DNA from 4 places in the Microcoleus pseudofavosus SVA1_A4 genome. Region 2 is predicted to be linked to each of the others. Evidence: riboswitches for the same ligand, from Rfam matches in the RefSeq annotation. Region 2 holds a riboswitch; each other region holds the start of a gene.
The links. A riboswitch is a leader RNA that binds a small molecule or an ion and turns the genes downstream of it on or off. The one in region 2 is predicted to bind cobalamin.
Positions count from the first base shown of each region.

Region 1: another riboswitch for cobalamin. It lies ahead of cobG (precorrin-3B synthase); the one in region 2 lies ahead of metE (5-methyltetrahydropteroyltriglutamate--homocysteine S-methyltransferase).
Region 3: another riboswitch for cobalamin. It lies ahead of QUA02_RS30695 (DUF1636 family protein); the one in region 2 lies ahead of metE (5-methyltetrahydropteroyltriglutamate--homocysteine S-methyltransferase).
Region 4: another riboswitch for cobalamin. It lies ahead of QUA02_RS27895 (energy-coupling factor ABC transporter permease); the one in region 2 lies ahead of metE (5-methyltetrahydropteroyltriglutamate--homocysteine S-methyltransferase).

Region 1 is NZ_JAUBPE010000040.1:3,237-6,352, forward strand. Features, by position in the region: gene QUA02_RS18120 (precorrin-8X methylmutase) at 1-500, opposite strand, end outside; gene cobG (precorrin-3B synthase) at 577-2,028, opposite strand; adenosylcobalamin-variant (AdoCbl-variant) riboswitch at 2,072-2,151, opposite strand; gene QUA02_RS18130 (hypothetical protein) at 2,356-2,760, shown strand; gene QUA02_RS18135 (GNAT family N-acetyltransferase) at 2,928-3,116, shown strand, end outside.
Region 2 is NZ_JAUBPE010000003.1:192,943-196,058, reverse strand. Features, by position in the region: gene pstB (phosphate ABC transporter ATP-binding protein PstB) at 1-567, shown strand, start outside; cobalamin riboswitch at 1,315-1,461, shown strand; partial or broken gene metE (5-methyltetrahydropteroyltriglutamate--homocysteine S-methyltransferase) at 1,849-3,116, shown strand, end outside.
Region 3 is NZ_JAUBPE010000111.1:4,833-7,948, forward strand. Features, by position in the region: gene QUA02_RS30690 (serine/threonine protein kinase) at 1-1,161, opposite strand, end outside; cobalamin riboswitch at 1,431-1,577, shown strand; gene QUA02_RS30695 (DUF1636 family protein) at 1,600-2,013, shown strand; gene cobW (cobalamin biosynthesis protein CobW) at 2,379-3,116, shown strand, end outside.
Region 4 is NZ_JAUBPE010000086.1:1-3,116, reverse strand. Features, by position in the region: gene cbiQ (cobalt ECF transporter T component CbiQ) at 1-662, opposite strand, end outside; gene QUA02_RS27900 (energy-coupling factor ABC transporter substrate-binding protein) at 659-991, opposite strand; gene QUA02_RS27895 (energy-coupling factor ABC transporter permease) at 995-1,714, opposite strand; cobalamin riboswitch at 1,776-1,922, opposite strand; gene QUA02_RS27890 (Uma2 family endonuclease) at 2,131-2,913, shown strand.

The DNA of each region.
Region 1 (3,116 bases), on a different contig from region 2:
GCCCCCACAAATCCTACCGGGAAACCCAGAATTAAACTTGGTTTCGGGACTCCATCATCTAACATTTCCAGCAGTCGGAACAAAGCAGTCGGGGCATTTCCAATTGCCACAACCGCACCTTCCAAATCCTTTAGCCACAAATCAAGGGCTGCGGCCGATCGAGTATTTCCGATTTGTAGCGCCAATTCTGGGACTTCGGGATGCCAGAGGGTGCAAATTACCGCATTGTCGGCGGGGAGACGTTTGCGGGTGATGCCTTCGGCTACCATGCGGGAATCGCACAGGATTGGTGCGCCGGCGGCGAGGGCGTTGCGCCCTGCGGTGGCTGCACCGGGGGAAGCTGCTAAATCTGCGACAATATCTGTCATGCCGCAACTGTGGATCAGGCGCACTGCGACGGATTCTAAGTCGGGCGGTAAGGTTGACAAATTGGCTTCGGCTCGAATTGTGGCGAAGGATTTGGTGTAGATTTCTGTTCCGTCTTTAATATAATCAAGCATTATTTAAAACTGGATTTTTTTTGAATGAACCGCGAAGGCGCTAAGGGCGCGAAGGAAGAAAGATCGAGAGAGGAATTCACTTGTGATTTTGTTTTTTGAGGCTAAGCAACTGCTGCAATTGGTCGATCGCACTTCGATCTACAAATTCGCCTAATGATTCGTCGGGCGATCGCCATCGCTGATATATTTGCAGCAACTTGTTCATAGAACTCGATATCTCTGCCACACTCACCGCCCGGAAAATTTGCCGCCCAAAAGGCGAGTCTGTTGTACCTGCGTAAATGTCATAACCTGCGATCGTCTCATTTCCTTGTTTTATCTGAATTCCCACCAACGTTATATCAATTGGAGAATGCTGGGCGCAGGATTTTTCGCAACCGCTGAAATGAATGTTGATTGGGCGATCGATCTGCATTTTTTGCGATAAATCTCTCACCATTGCTAGGGCGTGACTTTGAGTGTCTGTCATCGCGGAAGCACAGCCGCTGCTACCGGCACAAGCAACTAAGCACGAGTCTAGATTGGTTGCGGATGAGTGCAATTCCAAGCGGGCGATCGACTTTTCGAGTTCGCAAATCCGGGAGTTGGGGATGTCAGAAATCAACAGATTTTGCCAAGGTGTGAGCCTCAGAGTGCCTCGACCGAAGTTTTGGGCTAAATTTGCCAAATCTCGCAATTGCTGCGATTTTAGCCTGCTTAGCGGCAGTGCTATTCCGATGTATGAGAAACCGGATTGTTGTTGGGGGTGAATGCCGAGGTGTTGGTGATGGGCGATCGACCTTTCAGACGGAGCGATCGAACTTAGCTGCCATACAAACGGTAAATTATGCTGTATTTGTTCGAGATATTTTTCCACACCCCAATCTGCTAGCAGGTGGCGCAAACGCGGTTTTTTTCCCTCAATTCGATCTCGATTTTTGGTGTATTCAAGATATGTGTTAGCGAGGGCTGCCAATACTGAAATACATTGCGATTCTTGAATTGTAATCCCTGTATCGCCGTTTAAATACAGCCGAAACACGCTTTCTGAATCGGCATATCGCCTTTCTGCTGCTAATAAAATATCGTTGCGAATAGCGCGGATTGAAACTGATTCCCCGCCGTCAAAACCAACACTGAATTTAGGCGAAATTTCTGACAATTCGGGATGCGTTTGCAGGTAATTATCCCAAGCTTTAACTAGCGGGCGAATATCGAGTAACTGCTGGCGATCGATCCCGGCTGTCGGGCTTGCCATAATATTGCGAATCGGGTCAATTTCAACGCAGCGAGATGCTATTCCCAATTCTTGCAAATCGTGCCAAACTTCAGCAGAAATTGCCGAGTTTAAGTCTCGGATTTGCAAATTAGCGCGATTTGTTACTTGCAAACAGCCGCTACTGTATCGATCGACTAAATCTGCGATCGCCCGACACTGCGGTACATTTAAAATTCCCCCCGGAATCCGCATCCTCGATAATATTCCGTCTCGGGCGCGGGAACCGCAAAATAAGCCCGGACAAGTCGGTAATTCACTCAAACTTAACAAACAAACTCCTCCCCGTGCGACGCAGGGAATCTAAAGTAAACATCCTGAAATCGGCATTCTGACTTTGACAGTTGCGGCACAGCGCCGGAATTGCACCGGACTTTCCCGCTTTCAGGTTTCAGAAATGTATCACAAGTCGATCGGCATAAACCAGAACGATCGAGTTTCTTAACAAATCTCCGGGCGAGCTCGCCTGTTAGGGGGGAAGTTCGTTTTACGATCTTGCTGATTCCCGAATAATTTTTTATAATCTATAGTCTCCGTCAAAATCACTCTAAGAGTGCTTGACTTCTAACTTCGGCTATAAAACCTGCGATCGCGTTATTTATGACAATTGAAGAATTGCAAATCAAGCTCGCAGATATCAATCACCTTGTTGAGACATTCCAAACCTCAGTAGCTTTGGAAAACTACTACTCGGATGACACTGTGATGATTGAAGGCGACGGTACGATTACTAACGGTAAAGAAAACTGCCGCCAAGGAAGAGAAATCTTTTTTCAACAAATGTTAGTTGAGTTTCGAGAATCAAAATTAATTAGTCAAGACATCGCTGTTTCAGCCGACAAAGATTATGATTTTGTGGTAATTTCCAATTGGTACAATGATTATAGCGTTAAAGTTGAAGGTCAAATCATTGATTCCAAAAGCAACCAAATCTCGATCGGCTATTGGAAAGATGGTTTGGTAGTCAAGGAAAGTTACAACTATCCAGTGATTGCGGTGGTTTAGCGCTGTTTGTTAATTAGACTTACGCAAAACCTGCATAAACCGGGTTTTTTACCTTATCTGTGCGCGATAACTAAGTATTGTCGAAAAACCCGGTTTATGACCACCCGTGCGTCCTGGACTAATATTGATAGGTGCGATCGTTATTGAACCTGAGAAAAATAATCCGCATGATACTTGAAACTCCGAGAGTGGTTTTGAAACCGATTGTAGAGAGCGACCTCAACACGCTCCACGGAATGTTTACTAATTTTTATGTGAGGAGATATCTATGCGATAGCAAAATATTGTCGCAGCAACAAGTGAAAGAAATTATCGAACAGAACACAAGGGTTTTTGCAGAAAATAAATTCGGTTTG
Region 2 (3,116 bases):
CGCAATATTTATGACCCGCAAGTGAATTCCGTCAAATTGCGGCGACAGGTGGGAATGGTGTTTCAAAGACCGAATCCTTTTCCCAAGAGCATTTATGAAAATATTGCCTATGCCCCCAGAACCAACGGTTATCAAGGAAATCTGGATGAATTAGTGGAATCTTCCCTCAGACAAGCAGCTATCTGGAATGAGGTCAAGGATAAACTGCAAGAGAAAGGAACGGCGTTATCCGGGGGACAACAACAACGGCTCTGTATTGCCCGCGCGATCGCCATGAAGCCCGATGTCTTGTTGATGGATGAACCTTGCTCTGCTCTCGACCCCATTTCTACCCGACAGGTCGAAGAATTGTGCTTAGAACTTAAGGAACGATACACAATTATTACGGTGACTCACAATATGCAGCAAGCGTCAAGAATCGCAGATGCGACGGCATTTTTCAATACAGAAACGGACGATAAAGGCAAACGACGGGGCAAATTAGTGGAGTTTGGCACCACTGAACAAATTTTCCGTTCTCCCCAAACTAAAGAAACCGAAGAGTACATTAGCGGACGATTTGGTTAAATGCAATTGTCAGATTTAGGCGTTACGCATTGTCAGCAATGACATTACCTTCTCTTCACTGTAGCAATTTTACTATTAAATTAATGACTCGCAGGCCCACTAATCCTGCGGGTCATTGTTTATGCGGTGGCGAGATCGTTAATCTTCATCTGTTGCTCGCGCGCGCAACTCCTTAAACAGTTCTCGGACACAACGAGCGATCGCTCAGGCGATCGCTATCGCTCTTTATTTTTGTGAGGCGATCGCGAAAATAGAAATTTAAAGAAATACCGATCGAAGGGCGATCTCTCTTTTTTTGAGCTATTCCTTTACTATATAACAGTCACCTATGGCAGGAGGGAATTCAATCACAAGAATTTCCAAAGGAGTCTCACCTTCGATTGCCTGGTGTTTAACTCCCGGTTCTATTTTAATAACATCGCCTTTTTTAATAGGCTGTATCTTCTTCGCGGTTCATTAAAGAGGTAGATTGTGATTTACCGTTAGTCTATATAATCCTGACAGCGATCGCGTCCAATTTAAAACAGTGCATTATGGAGCAAAAAAAGGATTTTAATCATAGGATATTTTATCTCCTGGTTTGATTTGGTTAAGGGTCCTAATCGAACCAATAAAAATCCTGATGTTGTGTTAGTCAGCATTTTGGATGAGTCTTTTAGTTGACATTAAATGATTTTTAATTGAAAGGCTTGTTCACAAGGCGATCGCCCTATTTGTCTGAGGGGGTTGCAAATTTTCGGAAATGTGGTATTGTCAGAAGTAATCGGTTCTGGTGGAGATCACCCACTAGAGGAAACGGGGAAAGTCCGGTGCGAACCCGGCGCTGTCCCGCAACTGTGATGAAGCGTACAATCGTTTCTTAGTCAGGATGCCCGCCGATTGTATCGTTTCATTTAACCCATCTGCGAGGTACGGATGTATTCAGCATTTTGTTTTCAATTCGATTCTCTTTCAGAGACGCTGCGCGATCGGCGATTATCCCCCTTAACCTGTGAGAAACCTGTGCTGGAATTGGTTTCTAGGGCGAGATAGCAAGTTTGAAAAACTAGCATGAACAGCATTATCTAGTTTCAGATGCAAGGAATCTTGCTGGGCATTTGCCTGCTGTAATTTCTAACAGCTTTTTTATAGCTTTGTTGGAAATTCAGATGGTTTTGCCTTTGATGCGCCCTGCAATCTAATGGCATTGCTGTCGGAAATTCGGCATCGGATACCTCTTGGTTTCCGACAGAGTTTCTATGGACTGATGAATCAATTGACAACCCCAACTTAGGAGCAATTATGTCAATTTTAACGGCAACTCTTGGATATCCCCGCATTGGTAAAAACCGTGAAATTAAGAAAGCTTTGGAAGGTTTTTGGAGTGGCAAATTAGAGGCAGATACTTTACTGTCTACTGTTCAAACTGTAGAAATAGAAAACTGGAAAACACAGCTACAGACAGGCATCGATCGCATCGGTGCAGGCGATACCACACTCTACGATTGTGTGCTTGACTGGACAATTCGTTTAGGTCTAATTCCCAAACGCTTTCAGGGGTTATCAGGACTCGATCGATACTTTGCAATGGCACGGGGCAAAGAAGGAATTCCGGCCCTAGAGATGACCAAATGGTTTGATAGCAACTATCACTACCTCGTGCCTGAAATTCCAACCCAACTGCAACCAGCAGATTTCAGCGATTTTCTGGAGACGGTGCAGCGGGCAAAAGCGACGTTAGGGGAGCGGGCAGTGCCGATCGTTCTTGGCCCCTGTACCCTACTGCGGTTGAGTCGGTTAGATGGCGCAATGGACGATTCTCTAGCGCAATTGCTGCCGCGCTACATCGAACTCTTGACGCAATTAAAAGCCCTTGGGGTTGCCGAAGTGCAGATACATGAACCTGCCTTAGTTCTGGGAGATGCAAACAACTTCAAAACACACTATCAAACTGCTTATCAAGCCTTTGCTAAAGTCGATTTACCGCTGCATCTTGTCACTTACTTTGATGACTTGGGTGAAGCTTATTCTTGGGTGATGGCATTGCCTGTTACCGCGATTAGTTTAGACTTCACTCGCGGACGCAATTTAGATTTACTCAAGCAATATGGATTTCCCCCAGATAAGCATCTGGGCGTTGGCATTGTGGATGCCCGCAACATCTGGCAAATCCGTCCAGAACAATTGCTGCAGTGCTGCAAGACATTCAGAGAATTACGCCTAATATCGTCATTCAGCCGTCGGCATCATTGCAGTTTGTTCCCTACGATGCCAAACGGGAAACAAAGTTGCCAGAACCTCTCCGCAATGTGTTTAGTTTTGCAGAACAAAAACTGCAAGCGGTAAAGTTTTTGGCACGCAGTTTAGCAGGAGAAGAAACTGAGAGCGAGCGCGCCAAGATTACCGATGCCTGGACAAAATTCGAGCAATTTAGTCCAGCCAATCCTGCCGTGCAGTCGCGAATGAAAAGCATTACGACAAATGACTTTCTACGGGAATTATCCTACGGTTTGCGGCTGTCAAAACAGATTTCTCTGCCCATTTTTCCCACCACAACGATCGGCTCATTT
Region 3 (3,116 bases), on a different contig from region 2:
TTGCGGTACGGGCAGGGATGCTGTTGTGACTTGCAATTCTATTGTATGAGTTTCGGGTTCAGAATTTGCGCGCAAGATGATTTGGCGGTTGTAAGTTTGAATTGCCAGCAATTTGCTCGTATCGACTGCGATTTTGCACTCGATATCATTGCTTTCAAATGCCTGCGGTTCAAAGGAGATCCAAGAGTGGTCGTAGGGCGTGTGGGGCGGATCGTTCGGATGCGGCGCGACTTCCCACCTGCCACAAAGCATTGTGTGGGGAATTGGGTTGCTAATTGCAATAGTTTGTGTTAAGATTTCTCCATATTCAGTAGCTGTGAATTGAATGCGATCGCGCTCAATTCTCACTTTAGGTAAACGCCTAACATCCAAAGATTCTAGTGAAGCTAAAGCATCAGCCGCCGATGGATATCTGTCTTGCAATCTCGGCGCTACCATCCTTTCCAGCCAATTCATCCAACCTTGCTGCAACGGCGGTACTAAATGCCGAAAATGAATGCCATAATTAGCATCAATTAAATTACCGACATCCGCAGATTTTGTCCCAGTTAACAAACAAATCAGCGTTATCCCCAAGCCGTAAAGATCCGAGCCTTTGGTTAATTCTCGGTTGAACATTTGTTCCGGTGGCATGAATCCCATCGTGCCTTTGACGACGCTGCTAGCCGCGATATTTCCACCTCCTAGCCGAGCAAAACCGAAGTCTACTAAATAAACATTGAGTTCCTCATCTATTAACAAGTTTTCTGGTTTGATGTCGCGGTGGATTACGGGCGGTTTTTGGGATTGCAGGTAAGCTATAATTTCTAAAGTGGCGATCGCAATTTGCTTGATATCCGGCGGCGAAAAAGTCCGGGCGACAGCAGATTCGGCATTTTTGTATTCCTGCACCATGCAGAAACCGCTGTCAGTTTGAAAAGAATCGAGATAGCGGGGAATGCCTGGGAAATCCAACTTTTGCAAAACTTTAATTTCTTGTTCGTAAGCTTCGTATTCTGCCCAGCTAGCACCTAATTGAGCAAATTGAAATTGCTTAATTACAACTAATTTTTGAGTATTCGTATTTTTCGCTAAGTATGTAACTCGGCCGCCGAGACTGTTGTGTCCGAGTTCTTTTTCAATCTGATAGCCGTCAGTGGAAAAATCGGGGAAGGCGTTCATATAGTTTGTAGTAATGTTCTTGTGGGAGGGGCTTCTAGCCCGTCATTAACAGGCAAGATGCCTGTTACACAAAGAGTTATTTTTTTTTGATGGGTTTCTATCCTGTCAGCAACAGGCAAGATGCCTGTTCCACAAAGAGTTATTTTTTTTTGATGGGTTTTGATCCTGTCAGCAACAGGCAAGATGCCTGTTCCACAAAGAGTTATTTTTTTTGGGATGGATCGCTCTTACCAACATAACTTTTTTGAAAAAAGGCGGCAAGTGCGGTATGATGTGATTTCGCGATCGGTTCTAGCGGGGAGCAGCCGTTAGAGGAAACGGGGAAAGTTCGGTGCAAGTCCGGCGCTGTCCCGCAACTGTAATGAAACCCTTGTGGTTTCTCAAGTCAGAATGCCCGCCGATATCTAACTCACTTTTGAACGCATCTGCGAGGTACGGATGATGGATGGAATTAACACGGCTGTACGCACCACCAAGCACAGTCTGTTTGTTTGCACTGCTTGCGCTAGTGTTTGGAAAAACGGCAAGCGCGAAGGCAAAAGCGGCGGTCAACAATTTATGGAAGACTTGTCGCAACTCGCTAAAGATTGGGAATTTTGCGATGAGTTTGACATTCGGGAAGTTGAGTGCATGAGTGCTTGCAGTCACTCTTGTGCGGTGTCTTTTGCTGCTGTTGGGAAGTACACTTATCTGTTTGGCGATTTGCCTGCAAATGAACCGCAAAGTGCGGAAGCTGTACTCGAATGCGCGGGTCAATACTATGCTAAATCGGACGGTTTGTTGCCTTGGTCTGAGCGTCCTCAAGCTCTGAAAAAAGGCATTTTAGCAAAGATTCCACCGCTGGGAAATTAAGCTTTTTCCTTCCAGGCTTTGCCCAGTGGTGACAACTTAACGTCAAACCGATCGTCTCTATTGTTTTTATTGAAATCTAGATCCCCCCTAACCCCCCTTAATAAGGGGGGGACAAGAAATATTCTCAAAGTCCCCCTTCTTAAGGGGGATTTAGGGGGATCTAGACTTCGCCTAAAAGCGACTTTTATTGTAGGTTTCAGTATTAAGTTGTCACCTACGATATCGGCCTGGTAACGCATACGCAGAGGCTATGCCTCGTATTAAAAGCGCTCCTTTATTTCAGCGAGGCAGAGCCTCTAGATCGGCATTCCCAGGCTGGGCCTGGGAACGAGATATCCCACCACCAAATAAGCACAAAATTATCAATGCACAAAATTCCTGTTACAGTCATTACCGGCTTTCTCGGCAGCGGCAAAACTACCTTAATTCGCCACTTATTGCAAAACAATCAAGGCCGCCGCATTGCTGTTCTGGTTAACGAATTTGGGGAAATTGGTATCGACGGAGAACTGCTGCGCGATTGCCAAGTTTGCGACGAAGAAGAAAATGTCAGCAACAATATTGTAGAACTAACAAATGGTTGTCTTTGCTGCACTGTTCAAGAGGAATTCTTGCCGACTATGCAGGAATTGTTGAAGCGTAGAGAACAAATTGATTGTATCTTAATTGAGACTTCTGGCCTCGCACTTCCTAAACCTTTGATTCAAGCTTTTCGCTGGCCGGAAATTCGCACCGGTGCGACGGTAGATGGTGTGGTTGCTGTTGTCGATTGCGAAGCGGTTGCTAGCGGTACTTTTGTGGGCGATATCGATGCTTTGATGGCACAGCGGCAGGCTGATTCTAGTTTAGATCACGAAACTCCGATCGAGGAATTGTTTGAAGACCAGTTAGCCTGTGCCGATATGGTACTTTTAACGAAGGTCGATCGCGTGGATGCGGAAACTCACCAGAAAGTCCAAAGCTGGTTGCAGCAAGAGTTGCGTCCGAGTGTGAAAATTGTTCCCTGCAAAGGTGGCGAAATTAACCCAGATGTGGTATTGGGATTTAATGCGGCGGTTGAGGATGATTTGGAGTCTCGCCCGAGTCACCACGACACTGAGGAG
Region 4 (3,116 bases), on a different contig from region 2:
AGCGATACTTGACGGTAGTTTTCCAAAGTTCGCTGAAGCAATTGCCCGATTAAAATGCTTAAACTGTGCATTCCCAGCTTCCAAGTGCGATAGCCGCAGCGCGAGTTTTGTGCAATCCAAAGTTCATCGGCGATCGCCAATAAGCTAAAAATAAACCGATACATTAGTAATAGCAGTTCTGTGACTAACTCTGGACAGCGTAATTGTCTGAGAATTTGCAAGACTTCTGTAAAGGGAACCGTCAAGAGGATGAAATACATACAGCTTGTCGATGCGAAGGCGCGGGCAAATAGCAAGCTCACTTGATATACCCCAGTGCGGCTCACATACAGATAAAAAGTGCCGGTGCTAATCCCCCAACCTTGCCAAATATCCCACTGAATTTCCTGGATACGATCGCCCGCAACCGCACCGATAGCCAAAGCAGGCAAACTCGTCAGCAAAAACATCAACGGTAGCGACAGCAACCGCAAATACAGTTTCCCCGGAATGCCCGCATAGATGACGATCCAGACTGCTAACCAAAGGGCGATCGACAATTGGACGATCGCCCCAGAAACTAGAGACAGAATTAAAAGGGCGATCGCAAATGATAACTTGTGAGCTGGCGGCAACCCGCGCAAGCGATTTGTATAAGCCAGACTATCAATCTGATGGTTCATTCCGACGATTTACGATCGGACTGCTGCCGAGATTGCGCTCGGCCTTTATACAACCCAATGACGTACCCAACTACGCCAGCCCCCATCGCCGCTTGAGACGCAAACAATAGACTTGAAATTTCTCCGCTAGCCGGCTCAAACAAGTGATTGAACCAAGGTTTATAACCCGGTTGAATTTCCGTAATTGCTTTCTTAGCTTGGTCATCGGCACCGCCATATTCACCCCGCACAAAAACGAGAGGAAACGCGGCCAGAACAATCACAGCGCCAGCCAACAGCCAATTTTGCCGCGAAGTAGATTGGTGATTTTTTGTAGGTTTTTGATTCACGGCTTATGACTCCTGTCTCAATAATTTCAAAGTTTCTAACTCCGGCTTCCCGTAAGAATGCAGCCAATTCCAGACTAATACAGTCAGCAATCCCTCACTAATAGCCAGGGGTACTTGAGTGATAGCAAAGATACCAGCAAACTTGAGAAACGAAGCCATAAAGCCGCCGCTTGCTGCGGGAAAAGCTAACGCTAATTGAATCGAAGTCGTCACATAAGTCAGTAAATCTGCCAAAGCTGCCGCACAAAAAATTGCCGCCCGCTGGCTACCAGTTCGCAACAGCAAATGATAGATAAAATACGCAGCAAACGGGCCGACAATCGCCATCGAAAACATATTCGCTCCCAGCGTTGTCAAGCCACCATGCGCTAACAGTAACGTTTGAAACAGCAGAACTAAAGCGCCGAGTACAGCCATCACCGAAGGGCCGAACAAAATCGCACCCAAACCCGTACCCGTCGGGTGAGAACAACTGCCCGTTACCGAGGGAATTTTTAAAGCAGAAAGCACAAAAGTAAACGCACCCGCCAAAGCAAGCAATAGTTTAAGTTCCGGGTGTTCTTTTGTAATGCGAGTAATCGATCGCAACCCAAAGGCAAAAAAAGGCAACGCCACCATCCACCAAAACGCAGCCCATTGCACCGGCAAAAAACCTTCCGAAATGTGCATAGCTGCGGCGGGCGTTGCCGAGCCCAGGACAATATAACAACTCAAGCCAGCCATCAATCCCAAGCTGACCAATTTCCGATTTCCGGCCTTCACGCTGAACCTCGCAGATGAGACAATATAAACCAACACATCGGCGGGCATCCTGACTCAGAAAGCGACATCACCTTCATTACAGTTGCGGGACAGCGCCGGACTTGCACCGAACTTTCCCCGTTTCCTCTAATGGCTGCTCCCCATTAGAACCGAATTGTTAGCCTTAGTATAGTCGATCGCGTAAGTCTCAGCGGATATTTTACAAAAATTATTTCAGATTAAGTAAGTAAGTCAAGATTACCTATCTTCTTCCTTCTATTCCTTTTCTTCCTTCGCGTCCTTCGCGTCTTCGCGGTTCATTAAAATCTTAACAAAACACAAAAATATAACCAAACAAATCAAGGTTATAATCTTAGTAAGTTTTGAGGAAAGCCGCAATGTTACAGTACAACTTGCCGAGGAACTTGCCCTCCGCCGATGAACTACCAGACTCGGATGAAACGCCTGTGGATAACGAACTGCAAGAACTAATACCAGGGTTGCTAAAAGCAATATTGCTCATACTTTGGGCAGAACGCATGGACTGGTTTTTTGGGATAGATATGGGTATTTACCATCACCCTGACGAACCGCCCATTGTCCCAGATGCTTTCTTAAGTTTAGGAGTAGAACGATTTTACGACGAAGAATTGCGCCCCAGTTACGTGGTGTGGGATGAAAATGTCATGCCGCTGTTCGTGCTAGAAGTTGTTTCCCCAACTTATCGCAAGGAATACAGCACAAAATTAGAGACTTATCAAGCTTTAGGCGTACTTTATTACGTCATTTATTCTTCCCGCCGCCGTCGTAAACCTCATTTGGAAGTACACAAGTTAGTCAATGGAAAGTACGAGTTACAGTCAGGAAATCCAGTTTGGATGCCAGAGATTGGTTTAGGAATTGGTTGTGAAAGGGGAAATTATTCTGGGGTAGCAAGGGAGTGGTTGTATTGGTACGATGCCGAGGGAAAACGTTATCTGACACCTGAAGAACAGGTGAAAGAATCAGCGCAGCGCGCCCAACAGGAATCGCAGCGCGCCCAACAGGAATCCCAGCGCGCCCAACAGGAATCGCAGCGCGCCCAACAGGAATCCCAGCGCGCCGATCGACTAGCTGAACGTTCCGATCGACTAGCTCAGCGATTGCGGGAGTTGGGGATAGATCCCGATCATCTGACCTGATGGCAATCAAGAGCACCAGACTGACAGACTCTAGACGCTCAGAAACCGGGTTTTTCAGCCGAGCCCGATCGCGCTCAACGGAGGATTTTATGGAAAAAACCCGGTTTCTGCGTCCAGGAATGTGTGAATAAGCTGCTACGCAGCTAAACCGGATAAAATAGCATTGCCTTTATTTTTGATTTTTCGATCCCATTTAATAACCA